3 regions of the Halomonas sp. AOP7-E1-9 genome follow, and region 3 is predicted to be linked to each of the others. Evidence: riboswitches for the same ligand, from Rfam matches in the RefSeq annotation. Region 3 holds a riboswitch; each other region holds the start of a gene.

What was found. A riboswitch is a leader RNA that binds a small molecule or an ion and turns the genes downstream of it on or off. The one in region 3 is predicted to bind thiamine pyrophosphate.
Region 1: another riboswitch for thiamine pyrophosphate. It lies ahead of thiM (hydroxyethylthiazole kinase); the one in region 3 lies ahead of ACT3R4_RS10085 (SLC5/6 family protein).
Region 2: another riboswitch for thiamine pyrophosphate. It lies ahead of tenA (thiaminase II); the one in region 3 lies ahead of ACT3R4_RS10085 (SLC5/6 family protein).

Annotation. Positions count from the first base shown of each region.
Region 1 is NZ_JBQSVC010000008.1:123,306-130,674, reverse strand. Features, by position in the region: gene ACT3R4_RS07165 (D-alanyl-D-alanine carboxypeptidase family protein) at 1-108, shown strand, start outside; gene ACT3R4_RS07160 (DODA-type extradiol aromatic ring-opening family dioxygenase) at 232-969, opposite strand; gene ACT3R4_RS07155 (DoxX family protein) at 1,073-1,489, opposite strand; gene ACT3R4_RS07150 (LysR family transcriptional regulator) at 1,576-2,496, opposite strand; gene thiE (thiamine phosphate synthase) at 2,493-3,107, opposite strand; gene thiM (hydroxyethylthiazole kinase) at 3,107-3,907, opposite strand; TPP riboswitch at 3,932-4,027, opposite strand; gene gloA (lactoylglutathione lyase) at 4,257-4,790, shown strand; gene ACT3R4_RS07130 (DUF6164 family protein) at 4,792-5,157, shown strand; gene ACT3R4_RS07125 (cupin domain-containing protein) at 5,154-5,819, opposite strand; gene ampC (class C beta-lactamase) at 5,951-7,114, opposite strand; gene ACT3R4_RS07115 (LysR family transcriptional regulator) at 7,262-7,369, shown strand, end outside.
Region 2 is NZ_JBQSVC010000011.1:430-7,798, reverse strand. Features, by position in the region: gene ACT3R4_RS08355 (EamA family transporter) at 1-392, shown strand, start outside; gene ACT3R4_RS08350 (porin family protein) at 470-979, shown strand; gene ACT3R4_RS08345 (HlyD family secretion protein) at 1,224-2,285, shown strand; gene ACT3R4_RS08340 (DUF2955 domain-containing protein) at 2,275-3,441, shown strand; gene ACT3R4_RS08335 (CsbD family protein) at 3,548-3,727, shown strand; gene thiC (phosphomethylpyrimidine synthase ThiC) at 3,814-5,724, opposite strand; gene tenA (thiaminase II) at 5,747-6,415, opposite strand; TPP riboswitch at 6,506-6,658, opposite strand; gene ACT3R4_RS08320 (class I SAM-dependent methyltransferase) at 6,789-7,369, shown strand, end outside.
Region 3 is NZ_JBQSVC010000015.1:4,748-12,116, reverse strand. Features, by position in the region: gene ACT3R4_RS10110 (DUF3581 family protein) at 90-797, shown strand; gene ACT3R4_RS10105 (potassium/proton antiporter) at 923-2,662, opposite strand; gene ACT3R4_RS10100 (hypothetical protein) at 2,774-3,160, opposite strand; gene ACT3R4_RS10095 (CoA-acylating methylmalonate-semialdehyde dehydrogenase) at 3,389-4,888, shown strand; gene ACT3R4_RS10090 (hypothetical protein) at 4,951-5,643, opposite strand; TPP riboswitch at 5,909-6,013, shown strand; gene ACT3R4_RS10085 (SLC5/6 family protein) at 6,003-7,369, shown strand, end outside.

The DNA.
Region 1 (7,369 bases), on a different contig from region 3:
GTATACCGTGCTCGCCTGGTGGCTTTGGATGAGCATCGCGCCCGTGAAGCCTGCCGTGAACTACAACTGCAAGGCATGGAGTGCATGGTGGTCAACGCAAGCCTTTAAGCCTTGTTTTAAATGTCAAAAAACCCCACCAGCTTTTATGAGCTGGTGGGGTTTTTTTATGGTTGATGTCACGACCCACAACGGCTTTTCACCAGTGCACACGTACGCGCGCAATCGCTTAGGCTAGGCAAAGGCGTACGCGTTCATTGCCAGCACGCCATGCTCAACGCTGCGGTGGAGCGGTGTGACATCATCGCCTGCGCCCATGGCTACCAGTAACGGCTGAAAATGCTCGGGCGTTGGATGGTTCCTGCTCGCTTCGGGGGCCGTTTGCCAGGCAAGCAACGCCTCACGGTCATTGTTCACAAGCTGAGTATCGACCCACTCTGCAAAAGCGCCGACCCAGTTGGGCATCGGGTTATCAAGCGGCATGGTTTCGTAAAGGTTATGGGTCAGGCTGCCCGACCCGATCACTAGAATACCTTCTTCACGCAGTGGCGCCAGGCGCTTACCCAGCTCAACGAGCTTGTCGTTAGACCAACGCACAGGCAGCGATAGCGTAACGACAGGAATATCCGCCTTGGGAAACATCAGCGAAAGAGGTGCCCAGGTGCCGTGGTCAAACCCTCGTTCCACTTCTGAGGCCCCCAGTAATTTGGCCAAGCGGTTGGCCAGTGCAGGCTCGCCAGGTGCCGGGTACTGCTGCTCGAACAGTTCGCGGGGAAAGCCGCCGAAGTCATGAAGGGTTTCTGGCGAAGGGCTGTTACTGACTTTCAGCGTCTGACTTTCCCAGTGCGCCGAAACCACAATGATCGCCTTGGGCGTCAGTCGCTTGCCCAGCGAACGTAAAAAGTGATGGGCAGGCGTAGGGGTGAGGATCAGCATGGGAGAGCCGTGGGATATAAAAAGACTGGGTAGCATAACAACGTCTCCTGGCAGAAGGCCCTGGCAGTGACCAGGGCGCGAGCAAAGGCATGGCGGAGAAAAGGTGATAGATAAACTCGTTTGGGTGCGCCTAACGCGATTAGCTAACGCGGCGGTTCAGTGTAAAGCTGCCGCCGCCTAAACCTGCCTGCACGAGCAGGGCAACGGTCCAGAATGCCGGGAACTCCCAACCACCGCCAGCGTTGGTAAACGCCCAGCCGTTGCCAAGATGCACGGACGTAGCACCCAGCAGCAGAGGAATCATTGCAAGGCTAATCCAGCGCGTATAAATACCCAGAATCAAGGCCAGGCCGCCGCCAACTTCTCCCAGAATCGTTAAGTAGGCTATAACGCTTGGTAGGCCCAGTGACTCAAAGTAGGCGACCGTGCCCGGCAGGGTAAACACAAACACCTTGGTCAGGCCATGGGCGAGTGCCATCACGCCAAGTGATAGTCGCAGCAGAGCGATGGCGTGGGGTTGAAGGTTCGTGCTCATGGTGGAAGAAGATGCATTCATGGGGTATCTCCATTGGGCAGTGCTGAAAGTTCAATGGGGACACTTTACGTTCATTGACGGCAGAGATAATCCACGCGTACCAAACATCACTGTTGCGAAATAGGCGACAATCCCATCTCCTGCTCCCAGTAAGGCGGGCTACCCCAGGCGTCCGTTAACAACTCAATAAACCGCTCTACCTTGGCAGGTAAAAAGCGTCGCGCAGGGTAAATGGCATGAATATCCAGCATCTTGGGGGGGATGTGCGGCAGTACCTGAACCAGCCGCCCAGCGATAATGCTCTCCGTTACCAAAAAGCTGGGTTGATGAGCGATACCGATGCCTGCCTCGGCGGCATGGGTTAAAACATCGCCATTGTTGCTTTCAAGCGGGCCTTGGGGTGTCAGTGTCATATGTTCAAAACGCCAGTTGCTATTGGCTAAATCGCTGCGGTAACGCAGGCAGCGGTGGTGCGCAAGCGCCTCTGCATTTGCCGGCACGCCATGGGTTTCAAGGTACGCCGGAGATGCGCAAAACAGCATTTGACAGCGCGTCAGGCGCCTGGCGATCAGGCTTGAGTCGGGCAGGTTGCCAATACGAATGGCCACATCGTAGCCCTCTTCGAGAAGATCCACGCGGCGGTCACCTAAATCCAGGCGTACATCCAGGCCAGGATATGCCACCATAAAGCGCGCCACCAGCGGGGAGAGGTGGCGCATGCCAAAACTCATGGGGCCGTTGATGCGTAAACGGCCGCTTATTTCAGAAATGCCGCTGCCTACGTCGGCGGCAGCCTCATCAAGGGCCTGTAAAATCGCTTGGGCATGCGCAAGGTAGCGCTCGCCCTCGGCGGTTAAATGCAGGCGCCGCGTGGTGCGCTGAATAAGCCGCACCCCGAGCGTCTCTTCAAGGGCCATGACAACGCGTGATACCCGCGTGCGGGAAAGATCCAACGCCTCAGCGGCCCGCGTGTAGCTGCCAAGCTCGGCAACTTTGACAAAAGCGGCAATATGGTCGAGCTGGTTCATGGCCGAGCCAACGCCCGTGCGGCCTGGTAAGGGTCAGGCTGGCCACAAATGGCGGAGATAACCGCCAAGCCATTGGCACCGGCTGCAACGACCTGCTGGGCGTGTTCAGCCTTGAGCCCGCCAATGGCCACGCTTGGCAAGGTGCAGGCCGCGGCTAATTGAGCCAGGCCTTCAAACCCCAACGGTTTAGCATGGTCCTGCTTGCTTTGGGTGGTAAACACCGGGCCCAGGCCCACGTAGTCGAGCAGGGCCACGGGGGCTGCGTGAAGCTGCTCAAGCGTATTAATCGAAAGCCCGATAATTGCCTCTGGCCCCATGGCTGCCCGTGCCTCTTGAACCGCTGTATCGCTTTGGCCGACATGCAGCCCATCGGCGCCGCTTTGCAAGGCAACGTTCAAGCGGTCATTAATCACCAGCGGTACCCCGCTACCCGCCAGGGCGGCTTTCAAACGCTTGGCCTGTTCAATCATGTCGGTATCGCTTGCGTGTTTATCGCGCAGTTGAACAAAGCTGACGCCCCCTTTGACGGCCTCAATCACGGTGCGCTCTAGCCCTGCGGCTTTACAGAGTTGAGCGTCAGTGACCAGATAAAGCGAAAGATCAAAACGCATTAGCCTTCCTCCAGCCCGGTAAACTGACGGACGTCTGTAGGTGTTAGCTGATACAAGGCGTCCAACAGGGCTACCTGAAAACTACCCGGGCCTGCCGCCTGTTGTCCAGCGCGGCTACCCGCGATAGCAAAGCTTGTAAGTGCGGCTAACGTGGCGTTCAAGGGAGCTTCGGGGCTGGCCGCTACAAAGGCGGCAACGGTGGCACTTAACGCACAGCCAAGCGTAGTGACACGCGGCATAAGCGCGTGCCCGCCGCTCAGACGCCAGTGCTGAGTGCCATCGGTAATAAAATCCTGAACGCCGGTCATCGCGACAACACAGCGTTGCTGCTTGGCGAGGTTTATGGCAGCCTCACGCGCTTCATCCGTAGAGGCTGTGGCATCCACTCCTCGGCCCGCGTGGGTCAAGCCGGAAAGCGTCATGATTTCTGAGGTATTGCCACGGATCACGCTGGGCTTAAAAGCCAATAGCGTTTGTGAAAGCGTTTGACGGTAGTAAGTGGCGCCCACCGCAACCGGGTCCAATACCCAAGGCGTATTGCTCTCGTTGGCCGTTCTGGCGGCAAGTTGCATACCTTCTGCCCAGTGTGGTGAAGGCGTGCCGATATTGATCGAAAGTGCCCCGGCCAAGCGAGTAAACTCAGCGACTTCCTCAGTTGAATGCAGCATGGCAGGGGAAGCGCCGACAGCCAGCAGGCAGTTAGCTGTGCTGTTCATCGCTACAAAATTGGTAATACAGTGCACTAACGGCGTGGTGCGTTGTACAGCGGAAAGCGCGTCGCTCAGCGGGAGTGATGTCATGGCCACCTCACAGCGTAGATCGGGTGTGATGACACCGCGACTTCCTACGCCGGTATTATCCGGTTCAGGTTCTAAGGGTGCATCTCAGCTTGAGCGTCTCAAGCGCCCCTGTCGTCAGGCTACTATCCTTGCCTTGGGCGGTGCTGTAAAGCGCAGGCGATGTGTAAGGGGAGGCCGGTAGGGTAAGCGGGGCTGGAATAATGGCTGTTCTGCCCTCATGGTATGTCATCACAACGGTATCATGCGGTGTGAAACGGTTAGAGATAGGCTTGTACACGGTATGGTTTTTGTCAAAGATAACCGCTCAATCAATTCATTTAACAGCATAATTCCCCACAAGGAGCCCAAGATGACTTTGCAAGGTGAACAGCATAAAGGCGTTCGTCCGGCCCCTGCGCAAACCCAAGGGTTTCGCTTAAACCATACGATGCTGCGGGCGAAAGACCCCGAGCGTTCATTGGCCTTTTACTCCCAGGTATTTGGCATGCAGGTGCTGCGTCGGCTGGATTTCGAAGAGATGCAGTTTTCGCTCTACTTTCTGGCGAACCTGGAAGCCAACGACCAGGTGCCGGAAGATACCCAGGCGCGTACGGCCTGGACCTTCAGCCAAAAGGGGTTGTTAGAACTTACCCATAACTGGGGCACCGAAGACCAGGACGATTTTGCCTACCACGATGGCAATGCCGAACCGCAGGGCTTTGGACATATCTGCTTTAGCGTGCCGGACTTGGAAGCGGCCCAGGCGTGGTTTGATGAGCACGATGTGACGTTCATAAAGCGGGCGGATCAAGGCAAAATGCAGGGCGTCATTTTTGTGAAAGACCCGGACGGCTATTGGATCGAAGTTATCCAGGCCGACCTAATGGCGGCGATGGGCGACTGATATGGCACACTTGCTGTTTCGGCTGCGCTACGTTACCGATGAAGAAGCCATGGAAGTCCGCTCACTACTGGCAGAACATGGTTTTGATACCTATGAAACGCAGGCCGGTTTTTTCCGCTTAGGGGTGGACGCGATCTGGCTGCGTGATGAAACCCAGCGTGAGGCGGCCGAAGCAGCACTGGCGGTGTATCAAGCCGAGCGCTTCACCAAGGCTCGGCAAGCGCACGCCGAGGCCGTGAGCCAAGGCGATGCACCTACCTTATGGCGCCGCTTGGCGGCGCATCCCTTTCAGGTCACCCTGGTAATGGTGGCGGTCGTTATGGTGGCACTGCTTACGCTGCTGCCATTTCTTGGCCTGACTCGTTAATCAAGCCGCAGGTGCCCGCGTTTTAAGTAGAGCTTGACCCCTGCGCTGCCCGCGCTAAGTTGGGGAGCGGCGCCGGGAGGGTAGCGACACCAGCTGCCCGTCGGGTATTCGGTATCGCCGTCGCACAAGGTGCCTTCCAGAACAAACGCCTCCAGGCCACCACCCAGCGTCGGGTAGGCAATCGTCACGCCCGCCTCCCACCGCTCCAGGCTGGCGCGCTCCTGGTGAAAGGTATGCAGCATTTTATAGGTAATGCCTGGGCGGCGGTCCGGCTGCCAAGGTAAACGGTGGGCAGGTACGGCCAGTTGAAGAATGTCATTGGCTGCAAACTGGTGAAGCTTCACCAGGATGAGCGCGCCCTCATCGCCTATGTGCGGGGTGTGGCCCGTACCGATAGGATTGCGCAGATAGGTGCCCGCGGGGTAGCGGCCGTGCTCATCACCGAACACGCCCTCTAGTACAAGAATCTCTTCCCCGCCGTCGTGGGTATGTGAGGTGAACTGGCTGTTGGGCGCGTAGCGTACCAGGCTGGTCGCTCTGGCGACTTCCTCGCCGATGCGATCAAGCATCATGCGTGTGACGCCTGCACTGGGCGAATCGACCCATTGATATTGGTCCGGCGTTACGCAGGCAAAGTGGCTAAAGTCGGCGTTAAGGCGCATGGTGTTGGCTCTTTGCAGTGGGGGGATCGCGGTAGTGCAAGTCTCCTTATCCACCACCCAAAATGCAATGCATAAAAGAGCGCTTTAATGACGAGCCTTTAGGAAGGCTCGTGGCATAAAGGCGGTTTTTTTCAGGGCGTCGCCGCAAGTGTCGTCAGAATATGGTGGGCGGCCTCAATACGTGCCTGGTTGGGATAATTGCGGTTGGCGAGCATCACGATGCCTATTTGCTGGCTGGGTACAAAGGCGACATAAGCGCCAAAGCCATTGGTTGAGCCCGTCTTGTTAAACCACACATCGTCATCTGCCGGTAGCGGTGTCTGAAGCTGCTCGGCCTTGTTAGCCTCCAGCACCATCTCCAGCGAATTGCCTGCTTGTAGCTGGTCAAGCGACACAGGGTAGGCATAGCGTTCCCAACCGAGGCCTTGGGTCATATCGCCCATGTTGACGTAGCCCATCCGGGTTGCTTCCAGTGCTTCGCGCAGCGGTTCATCCACCGCTGAGCTGTCCATGTTGGCGTTAATGAACGCCAGCATATCGGCGCTATTCGACTTTACCCCGTAGGCCTCTGCATCCAGTACGCCGGGGTTCACCCGAATCGGCTCATCCTCTTTTGAGTACCCGAAGGCGTAGTTCGCCTGCGCGTCTTCAGGTACCTGCAGGTAGCTGTGTTCAAGGCCGAATGCTGAAAACACGTGCGCTTCCATCAACTGGGCGTAAGGTTTTCCAAGCCGCTGGGCGGTCAGGTAACCGAGTAATCCAATGCTCGGATTTGAATAGAGCCGATGAGTGCCTGGCGCATACGTCGGTGCCCACTGGCGGTAGTAGGCGACCATGTCGTCTTCGTTGTTGACGCTATCTGGAAACTGCAACGGCAGCCCACCCGCCGTGTAGGTGCCCAGTTCCAATAGGCTGATGTTATCAAAGGCGCTTCCTTCAAGGGCTGGCAGGTACTGGCTGGCGGGGTCGGAAAGTGACAGAGCACCGCTGGCCTGAGCGTAAGCCGCCAGCGTCGCCGTAAACGTCTTGCTGACGGAACCCAACTCAAACAGCGTATCGGTGGTTACCGGCACGCCAGCCTCTTGATCGGCGACCCCATAATTAAAGTAATAGGGCGTGCCCTTAACGCTCACCGCTAAGGCCATGCCCGGGACACTGTGCGCGTCCATCAAGGCTACGATAGTGTCGTTGACCACCGACGCCACCGGCAGACTGCGCGGATCATCATTCGCATAGCCAAAAGCGCTGATAAGAAACGAACCTGCCACAATAAGCGCATTCTTTGCTGTTAACATCTTGTTCATCAGAAAACCCGTTACGTGTTGTTGATTAACATCGGGCGTTGGCCCCGCTGATTCGTTGCTTACGTTACGGCGAACCGTACAAGGTGACAAACAGCGATATTTTGCATAAGCCATTAGAAAAATTTGGGGGTCTGTGTCGTGCGTCCCTACTTACCACTAAAAGCCCTGCGCGCCTTTGAAGCGTCGGCCAGGCACCTGAGTTTTACCCGAGCGGCTGCCGAGCTGTGCGTGACGCAAGCGGCCGTT
Region 2 (7,369 bases), on a different contig from region 3:
TCGCCTGCGCGCTATGGGTTACCGAGCACCGTTTATCCCAGGTAGGCAGCACGCTGCGCAGTCTTTTAACCATGCAAACCGTGTTTTTCGCCATGGTAATCGGTGGGGCTTTAGGTGTTGTGCCCGGTGGCATGAGCCTACCTGACAATAGTCAAGGCTGGGTGGGTTTGGGGCTTTTGGCGCTGCTCTACGCCACCGCGTTCTCGACACTGTTTATTTTTGTGCCGCGCTTGGATATGGCGCGCAACGCCCCGGTCATGAATATCGAACCTGTCGCCTCTTTGGTGATCGGCTATTTCGTATTAGGGCAAACGCTAAGCCCCGGCCAGTTATTGGGTGGGGCGGTCGTGGTGGGTGGTATTGTCGCACTTAGCCTATCCAAAGGGCGGTAAACGTTGCGTTCTTTTCGGACATGTACCACAATGAATCTGTGTAAGGAAACACTGTTTTTTAACGGAGGTACAAGACGATGAAGATGACCGTATTATCACTCACTTCTGCGGCACTCTTGGTCGGCGCAGGTGCATTCGCTGCATCAGCACAGGCACAGCAATCATTGGGTTACCCTGAAGGTTACGTGGCGGGCGACGCCATGTTTTGGAACCTTGACCCTGACCGCGGTTCCTCACGTAACGACGTAGGCCTGCGTTTACGCGGCGGCGCGCAGTTCAATGATTACTTCGCGCTCGAAGGGCATCTGGGTACCGGTGGCTCCGATGGTGATACCAAGCTGGATTACCTGGTAGGTGCTTACGCAAAAGGCATCGCGCCTATTACCCCCAATGCACGCCTTTATGGTCTGGTCGGTGTCACTGAAGTGGATTTCGACCACGACAGAGAAAGCGGTTTCTCCTATGGCGCGGGCGGTGAAATTGATGTCGCCAACAATCTGGCCATCAGCGCTGATTACATGCGTTATCTGGACAAGTCTGCCTACGATTTCGATGCCGCAAGTGTGGGCTTAAAATACCGTTTTTAATGATTAACGCTTAAAACGCGTTAGTGGTGTATCCAACCCTAGGGCCTTTTGGCTCTGGGGGTTTTTTATGGGATTTTTTCTGCAGGCAGCCAAGGGGGCTACTCAATAACGCTCATAAAGCAGAAGCGTGGATCATTGTTAGCTTGCTAATCATTTGCTAAAATACGCTATTCCATTAAGCATGCGCTGGCCATAAGCGCTCTGCGCGTACGCAGAAGGTGCGCAAATCAACGAGTAAAACTTCATGTCCCCTGATCAAAAATTCGCCCGCTGGGTGAAGGTAGCGCTGACTGCCTTTGCACTGCTGTTTATCTATTTCTTGATAGCTGACAGCTTCATGCCCATGACGCCCGAGGCCAGGGTAATGCGCCCGGTTGCCCGTGTAGCGCCAGAGCTCAGCGCGCCAGTGAAAGAAGTGACCGTGCGTGACCATCAACAGGTTGCCAAAGGCGATGTGCTGTTTCGTCTGGACCCCGAGCCCTTTCAGCTTGCCCTTGATCAAGCGCGGCTAAATCGTGAGCAGGCTGAGCGTGAAAACACGCGCCTTGAAGCAGAGCTTGCCGCTGCCCGGGCGGTGCTGGCCTCTGCCCAGGCCGTTGCGGAGGAGCGCAGCAGTGAGCGGCGCCGTGGCGAAGCCCTAGTGGGGCGGCAGAGTATTTCACGCCAGCAGTACGAGCAGCAGGTAGCGGCTGAGCATACCGCCCTGGCAGACGTGGCTTCCGCCGAGGCGAACATACAGAGCCTGGAAGTACAGCTAGGCGAGAACGGAAATACCAACCTGCGCTTGCGCCAAGCCGACAACGCCCTTGAGAAAGCGCAGTTGGACGTCGAACGTACCGAAGTGCGGGCGGCAGAGTCAGGCCAGGTGACGAACTTGCAGCTTCAGGTGGGCGACTATGTTCAAGCGGGGCAGCCAGTGATCGCACTGGTGACTCAGAACATGGATATCGTTGCCGATTTCCGTGAAAAAAGCCTACGCCACGTACTGCCCGGCGACTCGGCTGCGGTGATCTTTGATGCCATGCCTGGGCATATCTTTGAAGGGAAGGTCAGTGCTTTTGATGCTGGCGTGCGGGAAGGGCAACTGACCGCTGATGGGCAGCTGGCGAATATTCCTACCTCTGACCGCTGGGTGCGCGATGCGCAGCGTTTGCGTATTCATGTTGCCCTCAACGAACCCATTGCGGCGCTGCTGCCAAGCGGTGCCCGGGCAACGGTGCAACTGCTGCCGGGGGAACATGCGCTGGCGCACCCCTTTGCATGGCTACAAACGCATCTGATCAGCTGGCTACATTATGTCTACTGATGCGGGTTCTACTACTGCAGGGCCCGTTGATACAAAACCGGCGGATGCCAGCATGTGGTCAATCAATCGCGCGCTGCGTAGTTTTTTTAAGCGCACGCCTCGGCGTAGCGGCGCTGGCCCAGAGGCACCTGCCTACCATCGCCTGAGTGAGAATGCCCTGCGCCAGTGTTTGCGGGTGGCTGGTGGCGGCACGCTCGGGTTCATCATCAGTCAGTTAATGGGTTGGAACTACGGCGTCTTCTTTACCGTTTTTCCGATGTTTTTGCTGGGTATGGTGCCCATTCTGAATATCAGCATTATTCGCCAGTTTTTAGGTAACGTATCGGTGAATGCGCTGGAAGTCAGCCTGGTGGTCGGCCTGCTTAAACATATGCCGGTGGTGATGACGCTGGTCGTGTTGGGTATGTTCCTGTTTCGGTTTAGCTTGATGGCAAAAGGCCCGCTGTTTCTGTTTGGGGCCAATGGCGTATTAACCTTAAGCATTCTGCTGCATTTTGCGAGCTACCCCAGTGTCGATCTAGCTGATTTGTTGGCCTCCAATTTTGTGGCCAGCGTGCTTGCCGTGTTCATCGCCATGCTGATGTACACACTTTTCCCTGACGTTGAGCCCCGCCAACCGCCGCCTAAAAGCACCAAGACGAAAGCGCAGATGCGCCATGAAACGCTGATGGGCGGCATTACCGCGACACTTTCCTTTGTCGTTTTTCAGGTATTTGACCTGCAGGGGTCGCTCTCGGCACAAATGGCGACCATTTTGGTGCTGTTCGCGATGGGCTATGCCGGTGCGCGCGTATCCGCTCGCAAACGTGCCATCGGCACGCTGTTGGGGTGTAACCTGGCGCTGATTATGCAGCTTCTGCTTTACACACAAAGCAATCACTTCCTGCTAGCGATTGTGCTTTATTGGTTGGGGCTATTGCTGTTTGGGCGTGAGCACATACTTGAAGGCGGGGGCTCCGGCATCGGGTTTGGCGGGATGACCACCCTGGGTATCCTGTTTGGTCAATCTTTAGGCCCCAGTCAGGACCTTGTCTATAGCGCCCTGTATCGCTTTTCATCCATGAGTGTGGCGCTGGTAGTAACGCTGCTGTTCATGGCTTGCCTGCATTATGTGCTCAATCTTTGGGAGCCTACGCGACTACCAGAAAGAAAATGAGGTAACTTTTTTAACAAAGGCTACTCTGATAAGGCAGCTGTGATGTGAAGGGCAATATGTTCTTCTCTCCAGCGTGTTTCCTGCTAACGGATTAGAGGTGTATGTCATGAGTGGAAAAGACGATAAAGCAAAAGGCGCCGCTAACAAAGCCGCTGGTAAAGTGAAAGAAGCGGCTGGCAAAGTAACGGGCAGCGAAAAAACGGAAGCCAAAGGCAAAATGCAGCAGGCTAAAGGCGAAGCTCAAAAAGGTAAAGGCGACGTGAAAGAGAGTCTCAAGAAAAAATAGCTTTGCCACGCACGTTAGCGTAACACGTCGACAACAGGGGCCTTCAGGCCCCTGTTTGCGTTTATGCCTTTCGTTTTCAAACCGTTTTACACTTCCTGATACAGCTGGCTTCCCGTTTTTCGAAACTTCTCCGCCTGCTCTTCCATGCCGCGCTTAACCGACTCCGCGTCGTTAGTGCTTTCTGGCGTGCGGTCGCGGTAGGTGTCGCGTACTTCCTGGCTAATCTTCATTGAGCAGAACTTGGGCCCACACATAGAGCAAAAATGCGCTACCTTCGCGGAATCCTTGGGCAGGGTTTCGTCATGAAATTCCCGCGCGGTGTCCGGGTCTAGCCCCAGGTTGAACTGGTCTTCCCAGCGGAATTCAAACCGCGCCTTGGAAAGCGCATTATCACGCCGCTGTGCTGCCGGGTGGCCCTTGGCAAGATCCGCCGCATGGGCGGCAATTTTGTAGGTAATAATACCGGTCTTGACGTCATCTTTATTGGGCAGGCCCAGGTGCTCTTTCGGCGTGACATAGCAGAGCATGGCACATCCAAACCAGCCGATCATCGCCGCCCCAATGCCCGAGGTAATATGGTCGTAGCCTGGTGCGATATCCGTGACCAACGGGCCGAGTGTGTAGAAGGGCGCCTCGTCGCAGTACTCCAACTGCTTGTCCATGTTCTCTTTGACAAGGTGCATGGGCACGTGGCCGGGGCCTTCAATCATTACCTGCACGTCGTGCTTCCAGGCAATGTGGGTCAGCTCACCCAGGGTTTTAAGTTCGGCCATCTGCGCTTCGTCATTGGCATCGGCGATAGAGCCTGGGCGCAGGCCGTCACCTAATGAAAACGCCACATCGTACTGCTTGCAGATCTCGCAGATCTCCTCGAAGTGGGTATACAGAAAGCTCTCCTGATGATGGTACAAACACCATTTGGCCATAATCGAACCGCCGCGCGAGACGATGCCCGTTACCCGGTTGGCGGTCAGCGGCACATAGCGCAGCAAAACGCCTGCGTGAATGGTGAAGTAATCCACACCCTGTTCGGCCTGCTCGATCAACGTATCGCGAAACACCTCCCAGGTCAGGTTTTCGGCCACGCCGTTGACCTTCTCCAGCGCTTGGTAGATGGGCACCGTACCGATAGGCACTGGCGAGTTACGCAAAATCCATTCGCGGGTTTCGTGAATGTTCTGCCCGGTGGAGAGATCCATGATGGTATCCGCGCCCCAGCGAATCCCCCAGGTCATTTTGTCGACTTCTTCTTCAATCGACGAGGTAACGGCCGAGTTGCCCAGGTTGCCGTTAATCTTGACCAGAAAGTTACGCCCGATAATCATCGGCTCGCTTTCAGGATGGTTGATGTTATTGGGAATAATCGCCCGCCCGCGAGCAACTTCATCGCGCACAAACTCCGGCGTAATCTCTTCTGGGATGCTGGCGCCGAAGCTTTGGCCGCGATGCTGGTGGCCCAGGATTCTCTCCACCTCGGCATCGCCCAGCGCTTGGCGGCGCTGGTTCTCGCGCAGGGCGATAAATTCCATTTCCGGCGTGATGATCCCTTGGCGGGCGTAGTGCAGCTGGGTAACGTTTTTGCCTTCTTTTGCCCGACGCGGCGTGCGTTTCAAATCAAAGCGCAGCTGAGCCAGCATGGGGTCGTTGGCGCGGCGTTTGCCGTACTCAGACGTATGGCCTTCTAAAAACTCGGTGTCGTCGCGTTCCTCAATCCACACCCGGCGAAGCGCGGGAAGCCCACGGCGTAGATCAATCTGGGCGTTGGGGTCGGTGTAGGGGCCAGAGGTGTCGTACACCAGCAGCGGCGGGTTCTGTTCATCCACGCTGGTCGTTTTGGTCGGCGAGAGACTGATTTCCCGAAACGGCACGTGGATATCCGGGCGCGAGCCTTCAAGATACACCTTGCGTGAACCGGGTAGTGGGGAAATCGCGGCGGCATCGACCTGGGCGGTTTCGGCTAGAAAGCGGGCTGTCTTCTGGGTAACGGTTTTGTTCACGGTTATATCCTTGTTATTGGAATTAATGGGAAAGGTCCAGGCCCATCTGCCAGAAGTCGATTTCCAGGCGCGTGGCATCGCGGAAAATTTTGCTGAGCTCATTAAAGCGGGCAGGGGTGACGTCGGCGAGGCGAGCATCCAGCCATTCAAGCTCGGCTTGCATGGCCGCCTGAAACTCCTCGCTTTCGTACATCGCAATCCAGGCATCAAACGGGTTGTGTGTGCCGCGTAGCGTTGTGGATTTTGCGTTCAACCAGTTGGCAATCTCGCCATAGCCCACCAGGCAAGGGGCAAGTGCCACGTGTAAATCCAGCAGGTCGCCACGGTTGCCGGTATCCAACACGTAGCGGGTGTAGGCCATGGTCGCCCGAGCTTCTTGTAGCTCGGCAAGTGCCTCCTCGGAAATACCCCACTCGCGACAAAAGCCCACGTGCAAGCCCAATTCCACATCCACAATGGTTTTTAAACCTTCATGGGCATGGCGCAAATCGGCAAGCGTAGGGCTTTTGTAGGCGGCCAGTGCATAGGCGCGAGCGAAGTGAATCAGAAACAGGTAATCCTGCTTCAGGTAGTGGCGAAATGACGCTTCAGGCAACGTGGCGTTGCCCAGCTGGCACACAAAGTCGTGCTCAATGTAGGCGCGCCAATCGTCATGGCAGGCAGTGGTTAAATCAGTAAAGCGGTAGCCCATACATCCTCCGGTGGTGGTGATCCGAAGGGCAGGCGAAAAGATCGAGGAAATGGCACGGAAGGGTGGCGAGCGATTGTGGGAGAGAGCTAGCCAGTGCCATCGCTTGATCCCTACGCCGGTACCCGCGCTACATCAAAAGCAGCGCATTAGCCGGATCAGGTTCAGCGGGACCAGCGCTTGGCAGCAAAATTGCTACGCCCTGCGCCATCTCAGCCGGATTCACCGGCACCCCGTCAAGCATTCAACTCAGCGAGTCTAGGTGGCGGTGGAGGGAGATGCAAGGGGGCGGACGACGGTGCTATGTGTTAATTTGAATCGATTATGACGATTAACACTCATCATTACAGCGTGATGCGATCAGGAAGTACTGACATTGACCACCGATAACAAAACGGGTTGGGAAGCCTTCTATCGCGCCAATCAAACGCGAGCCGCCTCGCCGCTGTTACGCCGCGCTTTGGGGGACGAGTGCTTACCCAAAGGCAACGGCCATGCTATCGATTTAGGATGTGGAGGCGGCATCGAAACCGCACTACTGCTGACGTCAGGGTGGAAGGTCTTGGCGATCGACAAAGCGCCCAATGCCATTGTGCGAGTAGAAACACTAAAAGCTGAATTGCCCAGCGCTGATCTGACAATTTTGACTTCGAGTTTCGAGGAATTGAAAGGCCTGCCATCGTCATCCTTGGCCCACGCCGGGCTAAGCCTGCCGTTCTGCGAGCCAACGCACTTTCCCACACTGTGGGACATGATCCTTTCAGCGCTTGAGCCGGGAGGGTTATTTGTCGGGCACCTCTTCGGAGACAGGCACGATTGGGCCAAGCATCCAGCAATGAGCTTTCACTCGATGCAAGAAATAGAAGCGCTATGCGATGGTCTGAAAATTGAGCTTTTACGCGAAAGCGAAGGAGAGGGCGGGCAGGTAACGCATCACTGGCATCGGTTTGATCTGAT
Region 3 (7,369 bases):
ACTCCTGTTGGCGCGTGTTTTATGGCATTATGCGCGACGCTGGATAGTTATGGGTTTTCGATTTCAACGCTAGGCAGGCAGCAAACGCCATGTTCAAGGATTTTTACGCGCAACACGGAGAGTATGTAGTGGTCTCCGCCGAGCAGGCCAGCCGTTTCGCTAAAGGCGTGGCAGGTGATTACAACCCGATCCATAATCCGGGTGCGCGACGTTTCTGCGTGCCTGGTGACCTGTTGTTTACGCTAATACTGGTAAAGTTCGGGCTGTCGCGGCAAATGGAATTTCGCTTCACCAATATGGTAAGTGCTGATACGCCACTGCTCTTTAGTGAAGCAGAAAATGGTGAGCTTCACGTAAGTGATGAGAGTGGAAAATGTTATTTACAGGTGGTTCGTGATGGCGAGACGACCCACGATAGCGCTGCTATTGAAGCATTTGCTCGTTGCTATGTGGCGTTCTCAGGCAAAAATTTCCCGCATTATTTAAAACCGCTAATGGAAAAGCATGGGGTAATGTTTAACCCTAAACGCCCTTTGGTTATCTACGATAGCATGGGGTTTTCATTAGAGCGTTTGGATGGGTTTACACCAGGCCTTGCCTTAACGCGCTCATCGCTTGATGTGCAGGGGAAGCGAGCAGACGCATTGCTTGAGTTTTCCATTGAATCGAAGGGCGTTGCAATCGGTGTCGGCTCTAAAAAGCTGGTGGTCAGTGGCCTTTGTCATTATGACGCCGCTGAAATGGCCGCCATTGTTGATGAGTTTTACCGGCTTAAAGCTGCCTACGAAGCTGCCTGAGTTGTTTCTGCAGTGCTGGTCCAGCAGGACTGGTTGAAATACGATTCTTGCAGGACATTTTTGCAGCACGTTGAAGTATTTCAAAAGGCCACCCGTTAATAGCGGGTGGCCTTTACGTATGGGTATCAGGCGGGGTGTTGCTCTACAGTGAGTTCTGGCTGACTGATGGTCAAACCTACCGTGGTAATGCGCCCATCAAGTACGCCTTGAACGGAGAGGGTCACGTTTTCCAACGCTATTGAGTCACCTATGCGTGGTTCGTCCGTCAATCGCTCACGCAGAAGCGCGTCTAATGTGCAGTGCATATCACGGTCTAGCGTAATGCCATAGGAGTTAAATACTTCGTCGACGTTGGTGTTGCCTTTCAGATGCAATATTTGATTGGGGAGTTGGTAGTGGTCGACCGTGGCTCCCTCCGCAAAAATACAGTCAACAAACGGCAGAACCTGTGGACGCAGCACGACAAACAAGTGATCGCCTGGCTGTAATTGAGTGGACCCACGCGGTGGGATAACGTCTTTGCCACGGGTGATCATGGCCACCACTGTGCCGTCAGGCAGTGCGAGTTGCGATAAACGACGGTTGGCTGCACGAGTAAAATCGCCTAGCCGATATTCCACAATGTCGGCGTCAACATCCTCCAATGAGGTAATCTCCAGGCTGGCGGCAGGCACAACAGGCGGTGGTTCGGTAAGTTTTAGTTTACGCGCCAAGTAAGGCAGCGTAGTGCCTTGAATAGTGGCAGAAATTAATACCACGAAGAACACCACGTTGAAGATAAGTTCAGCGCCTTCCAGGCCGAAAATCAGTGGGAAAATAGCTAAAATAATGGGCACTGATCCACGCAGGCCTACCCAGGCAACCAGCCCGGTTTCGCGGTTCGTAAAACCGAACATTTTAAGAATGGGAGTGACGGCGAGTGGGCGAGCCACCAAGGTTAATATAGCCGCAATCATCAGGCCTTCCAGCCATACATCCAGTAGGGAAACAGGGTTAATCAGCAGCCCAAGCACCACGAACATGACGATCTGACTCATCCATGCTAATCCGTCATGAAACAAAAACGTGCTGCGCTGAAAGGCAATCGGGCGATTGCCGATCATGACGCCTGCAATAAAAATCGCCAGAAAGCCACTGCCTCCAAGGTTCGCAGCAACGCCAAAGGCGAAGAGCCCACATGCCGCAACTAGAACGGGATAAAGGCCCGATGTGACCAGATGAATACGGTTAATAAGTTGAACGGCTGCCCAGCCGACCAGCAGGCCGACGGCGCCACCTACCCCGATTTGCAGGATAAAGAGTTTTAACAGGCCCACTCCAAGGGGCATATCGTTAACCAGTACTTCAAGTAATCCAATGGTTAAGAAAATCGCCATCGGGTCGTTGGATGCGCTTTCAATTTCAAGCGTAGACTTGAGCCGCTGATTAATATGGATGCCAGCATTACGCAGTAATGAAAAAACCGCAGCGGCGTCGGTGGAGCCGACGATGGCGCCTAGTAATAAACCATCCAACAGGGGGAGCTTTAGAATATAAGCAGCAGCGACCCCGGTAACCATTGATGTGATCAAAACGCCGAGCGTGGCCAATAGCGAGGCTGGCTTCCACACCAGGCGGATTGAGGCGAGGGGCGTTTGTAAGCCGCCATCGAACAAAATCATTGCCAGTGCCAACGTGCCCAGCGCGTGTGCCAAACCAGGATTATTAAAGTCGATACCGCCAATGCCTGCTTCCCCCGCAAGCATACCGGTTCCTAAAAACAGTACGAGTACCGGCATACCCAAGCGAGCTGACAGCTTGCTTGAAATAATGCCGACCAGTAGCAGAATTGCTGCTAGTAAAATAAGTTGGTCCACCAGAAACATACGCACGATTCCTGAAATAACTTGATATGGCCAGACCTTTTAATAATAAATGCCTGGTGTCATGTATGTGGCAAAGAGGCGTTATGCACCTCTGTTAACTGTCGTTATTTGTTAAGCGTAGGGTGGTGCTCTGCAGGGAGGAAGGCCGCCTGGTAAGCCTGGGTTCGATGAGCCAAGGGTATTCAATACGCAGTGAAAAACGGCAGGCGCAATACCAGGCCATCTTTCATGGGCGGGCAGAGCCACCCCGGTATCATTTTGAATTACTACCGGGTTTTGGCGTCGCTTGTCATGGTCCAGGCTAAGGCGATTCAGCGGGTTAGCCAGCACGATCAGCGGTTTGGTGTGATCCTCCAGGGCTGAGTGATGACTTGGCTCAGCAGCCCGCGGCATCACCTCGTGGGGAGCGGCGCACCAAAGCAATAGCGCCAGGCTCCAGAGGCCCACTTGGCCAAGCCGGAGAGACGTCATAGCGGTGGGCATGTATTGCTGAGGCAAAGAGACATCTCCTGGGTGCGCCGTATTATCATCCCTTATTGAGAGGGGAGGTCAAGGGGGTAAACATGCGTTTGCACTGTCTGTGGGGTCTTGTTATCGCTAATCGGGGTTGTTACTAATCGTTAGTTGACGTTTACGTTAACTTGCTGATATACCCTGTTCTTGGCCCTGGGGCAGCTATAGAGACTGCCTCTGTTACAAACACAATCATAATCAGGAGCAAGCGTAATGGCCGTTCGCGAAATTCCCATGATCATTGATGGTCAAGCCGTCCTGTCTCAAAGCCAGGAGTGGCGTGATGTGGTTAATCCGGCGACCCAAAAGGTGGTTGCCCGGGTGCCTTTTTGCACGGCAGAAGAAGTAGAGCATGCGATTGCAAGCGCCCATCATGCGTTTAGAGAGTGGCGCAAGGTACCGCTTGGAAAGCGCATGCGTATTATGCTGGCGTTGCAGGCACTGATTCGTGACAACACCGATGAACTAGCCGCCTTAATCACCGAAGAGCATGGCAAAACGTTGCCAGATGCCAAAGGTGAAGTAGGGCGAGGTCTGGAGGTGGTCGAACACGCCTGCTCGATTACCTCGCTCCAGCTAGGAGAGGTGGCCGAGAACGCGGCAAGCGACGTCGATGTTTATACACTACATCAGCCGCTAGGCGTAGGGGCCGGTATTACGGCCTTTAACTTCCCTATCATGCTGCCCTGTTTCATGTTTCCACTGGCCATCGCGACAGGCAACACCTTTGTGTTGAAGCCTTCTGAGCAGGATCCCAGCTCGACCATGCGCTTGGTGGAGCTTGCCCATGAAGCCGGTGTGCCAGCTGGGGTGTTGAACGTGGTGCATGGTGGTCCTGAGGTTGCCAACCAGATTGTCGATCACCCAACGATTAAAGCGCTATCGTTTATTGGCTCAACCCACGTCGGCTCATTGCTTTACAAGCGGGCGGCAGATGCGGGTAAGCGTATGCAGGCGATGATGGGGGCGAAGAACCACTGTGTGGTTATGCCCGACGCAAATCGCAGCCAAGCCATCAACAATCTGCTGGGCTCAGCATTTGGCGCCGCAGGCCAGCGCTGTATGGCTAATTCGGTCGTGGTGCTGGTCGGTGAGGCGCGACAATGGATTGATGATATTGTGGATGCTGCAGGCCAGATGAAAGTGGGGCCTGGCACCCAACAGGATGCCGATTTAGGGCCGCTGGTATCGCCTGCCGCCAAGGAGCGTGTGTTAGGTCTTATCGAGACCGGTGAAAAGGAGGGCGCAACGCTATTGATTGATGGGCGTAACTGCCAGGTACACGGTTATCCGAAGGGCAATTTTGTGGGACCGACGTTATTTACCGATGTGACTGCGGAGATGACCATTTACCGTGAAGAGATATTTGGGCCGGTACTCTGCGTTGTCAACGTGGAAACACTCGACGAAGCGATTGCGTTTATTAATGCTAATCCTAACGGCAACGGCACGTCTATCTTCACGAATTCTGGCTGGGTGGCGCGGCGCTTTGAAACTGATATAGACGTGGGGCAGGTGGGTATCAACGTGCCAATCCCGGTGCCGGTTGCCTATTTCAGCTTCACTGGCTCACGTGCTTCAAAGCTCGGCGATTTAGGGCCAAATGGAAAACAGGCGATCGCCTTCTGGACGCAAACCAAAACGGTAACGGCACGCTGGTTTGAGCCTGAAAACGTTTCAAGCGGTATCAATAGTACTATTGCATTAAGCTGACGCTTACTTACTAAGCAGTCACTGGTTCTTGTGGGGGCCAGTGACGTTGTTGTACTCAAGGCTTAAAAATCATTCAGCAGGCTCAAGCTTTCTTCCAGTAGCTTTTCAATCGGCTTAAGTTGGCTTTCATGCAATACGAGTAGAGACGGCGCCTCTTTTGGCTGTCCGACAAGGGGCACTAAAAGGGCGAACTCACTCTCCTCTAGATGAAATTCATGAATTTCACGCGGGCCTAAGGCCGTTTGGCATTGGGAGCAGCGGTAGACATCGTCCTCGCCATACACCAACCGGTGATACATTTTAAAAAGCGTATAAAGTGCCAGGCCGCCTTCAAGCGCAGACCAGCGTTCGGGCGTTTTGGGTATATCGTCGGTGACCTCTTGCCCTTCGGCTTTGGCATCGGCGATCACATTTGCTAAAGGCATCGCCAAAATGGCAGGGTCTTCAGAGGGGAGCGGAGCGTTTTGCTTCGTGGCCTGGTCGAAGTCTTTCACCGCGCGCTTTACATCATCTAGCGTATTTAAAACGTAGTCAGCATGCTGTAAGTCGCCAGGCTCGCAGCTACCGTTCTCCCAGCCATGGATCACGCGTAGCGTCATGTCTCCTCGTGACATGGGGCGGGCCAGCAGCATATAAAGCATTACGCGAACGTGAAGCTGGCGCTCATCGGTATTGTTTTCAAACGCACGGTAGGGGTCAGCAAACAGAGTATTGAGCCGCCCTTGCGTATGCTCCTTGGCTTCGGTGTATGACATAGTGGTTTCCTGTAAGCGCGTCGCTTATTCTCCTGTGCGACGCTTGTAACATTAATGTTTTATAACACTAATGGCAGTAAGCTACTTTTATTTTGTAATGCTTTGACTCAGTTTACAGCAGCTTTTGTTAGTCTAGACAACGTTGTAGCGAATGAATAGCAGAAGTAAACCGTTTTCCTGTTAGCTATTTAGCGGCTAAGATACGGTGCGAGTAGCTGCTCATTTTGACGGTTAGCTCGCTTTACATCAGGATACGCTCTCAATTCACTGTCGCCAGGGGAGCCACGTTGCGTGGCTGAGAATGCTATGACGCAGACCCTGGAACCTGAACCGGTTAGTACCGGCGGAGGAAGTGCGACATGCCATACCTAACGTCAGCCGTGCTGGGCGCGGCGCTCTGTTGCTTTGCATTTTTAGGCCTTAAAGCCCGTGGGCGTAAAGGCTCATTGGATGACTTTGTAACCGCTCGTAATTCACAAACCAGCACCACGCTAGGGCTCTCTTTTGTTGCATCTGGTATGGGGGCCTGGATTTTGTTTGCACCGCCAGAAATTGGCGCTTTTATTGGCCCATTGGCCTTGGCAGGCTATGCCCTTGGCTCCTCACTGCCTTTTATCGTCCTTGGCTTTTATGGTCCGTCTATACGCCGGGCTCTCCCTGAGGGGCGGAGCATCGCTGAGTTTGCTGAGGCGTGCTATGGGCGCGGAGTGCGCCACTGGGTAACGCTGGTTTCCGTGGTGTATATGGCCTGCTTTTTAGCCGCTGAATTAACCGCTATTGGAGCGATCACCTCGCTGCTTTCTGATGTTCCGTCGAGCTGGGTGATTATTGGAGTAACGCTCACTACGTTGCTTTACACGGTAAGCGGTGGGCTGCGCGCAAGCCTGGCCACTGACCGTTGGCAGGCATGGTTGCTGCTTGCACTGTTAGTGGTGGTTTCCAGTGTCACCCTTTGGCACTTGCCTGCCATGCCGAGCAGTGCGGCATGGCCCTCTATCGCCACTTCTGATGCGCTTAGTGTGGCACTAACGCTTGTCATCGCGGTTACCGCAGCGAACTTGTTTCACCAGGGCTACTGGCAGCGGGTATGGGCGGCACGTAATGACCACAGTTTGGCCCGCGGGGCTTGGGTAGGAGGGGGCGCCACGGTCATGATCGTTATGGTGATTGGCGGTTTGGGTATGCTTGCTGCCATGAACGGTGTTCCGCTGGGCGAACCGCCCATGCCTTTTTTTGCACTGCTCAATAACGCGCCACCCTGGCTAGCTATAACGGCACTAGTACTTGCCGTTACATTGGTGGCGTCCAGCGTAGATACGCTACAAAGCGGTATTGCCTCACTGATCGTGTCGCGCAGTGAGCAGCCAAGCGTTTCTATCGCGCTCACACGCTGGATGACCGTTTTGCTTATGGTGCCTGTCGTGGTTGTCGCACTTCAAGGTGTGTCTGTTTTACGTCTTTTTTTAATCGCTGATTTAGTCTGCGCTGCAACTGTGGTGCCCGTGCTGCTGGGCTTATGGCGGCGCATGACGCCCCTTGCGGCTATCGGTGGCGGCATGGCGGGTCTATTGGGTGCGATCTTGCCTGGGTGGATGAGTCACGCCAGCATAAGCGAAGGGATAATGGCGGCAAGCTTTCCAAACAGTGTACCCACACTAGCGCCGTTTCTAGGTGCGTTGTTAGCTTCCACGGTGGTAAGCGTGTTATTAGCGTATTTAAGAACCCC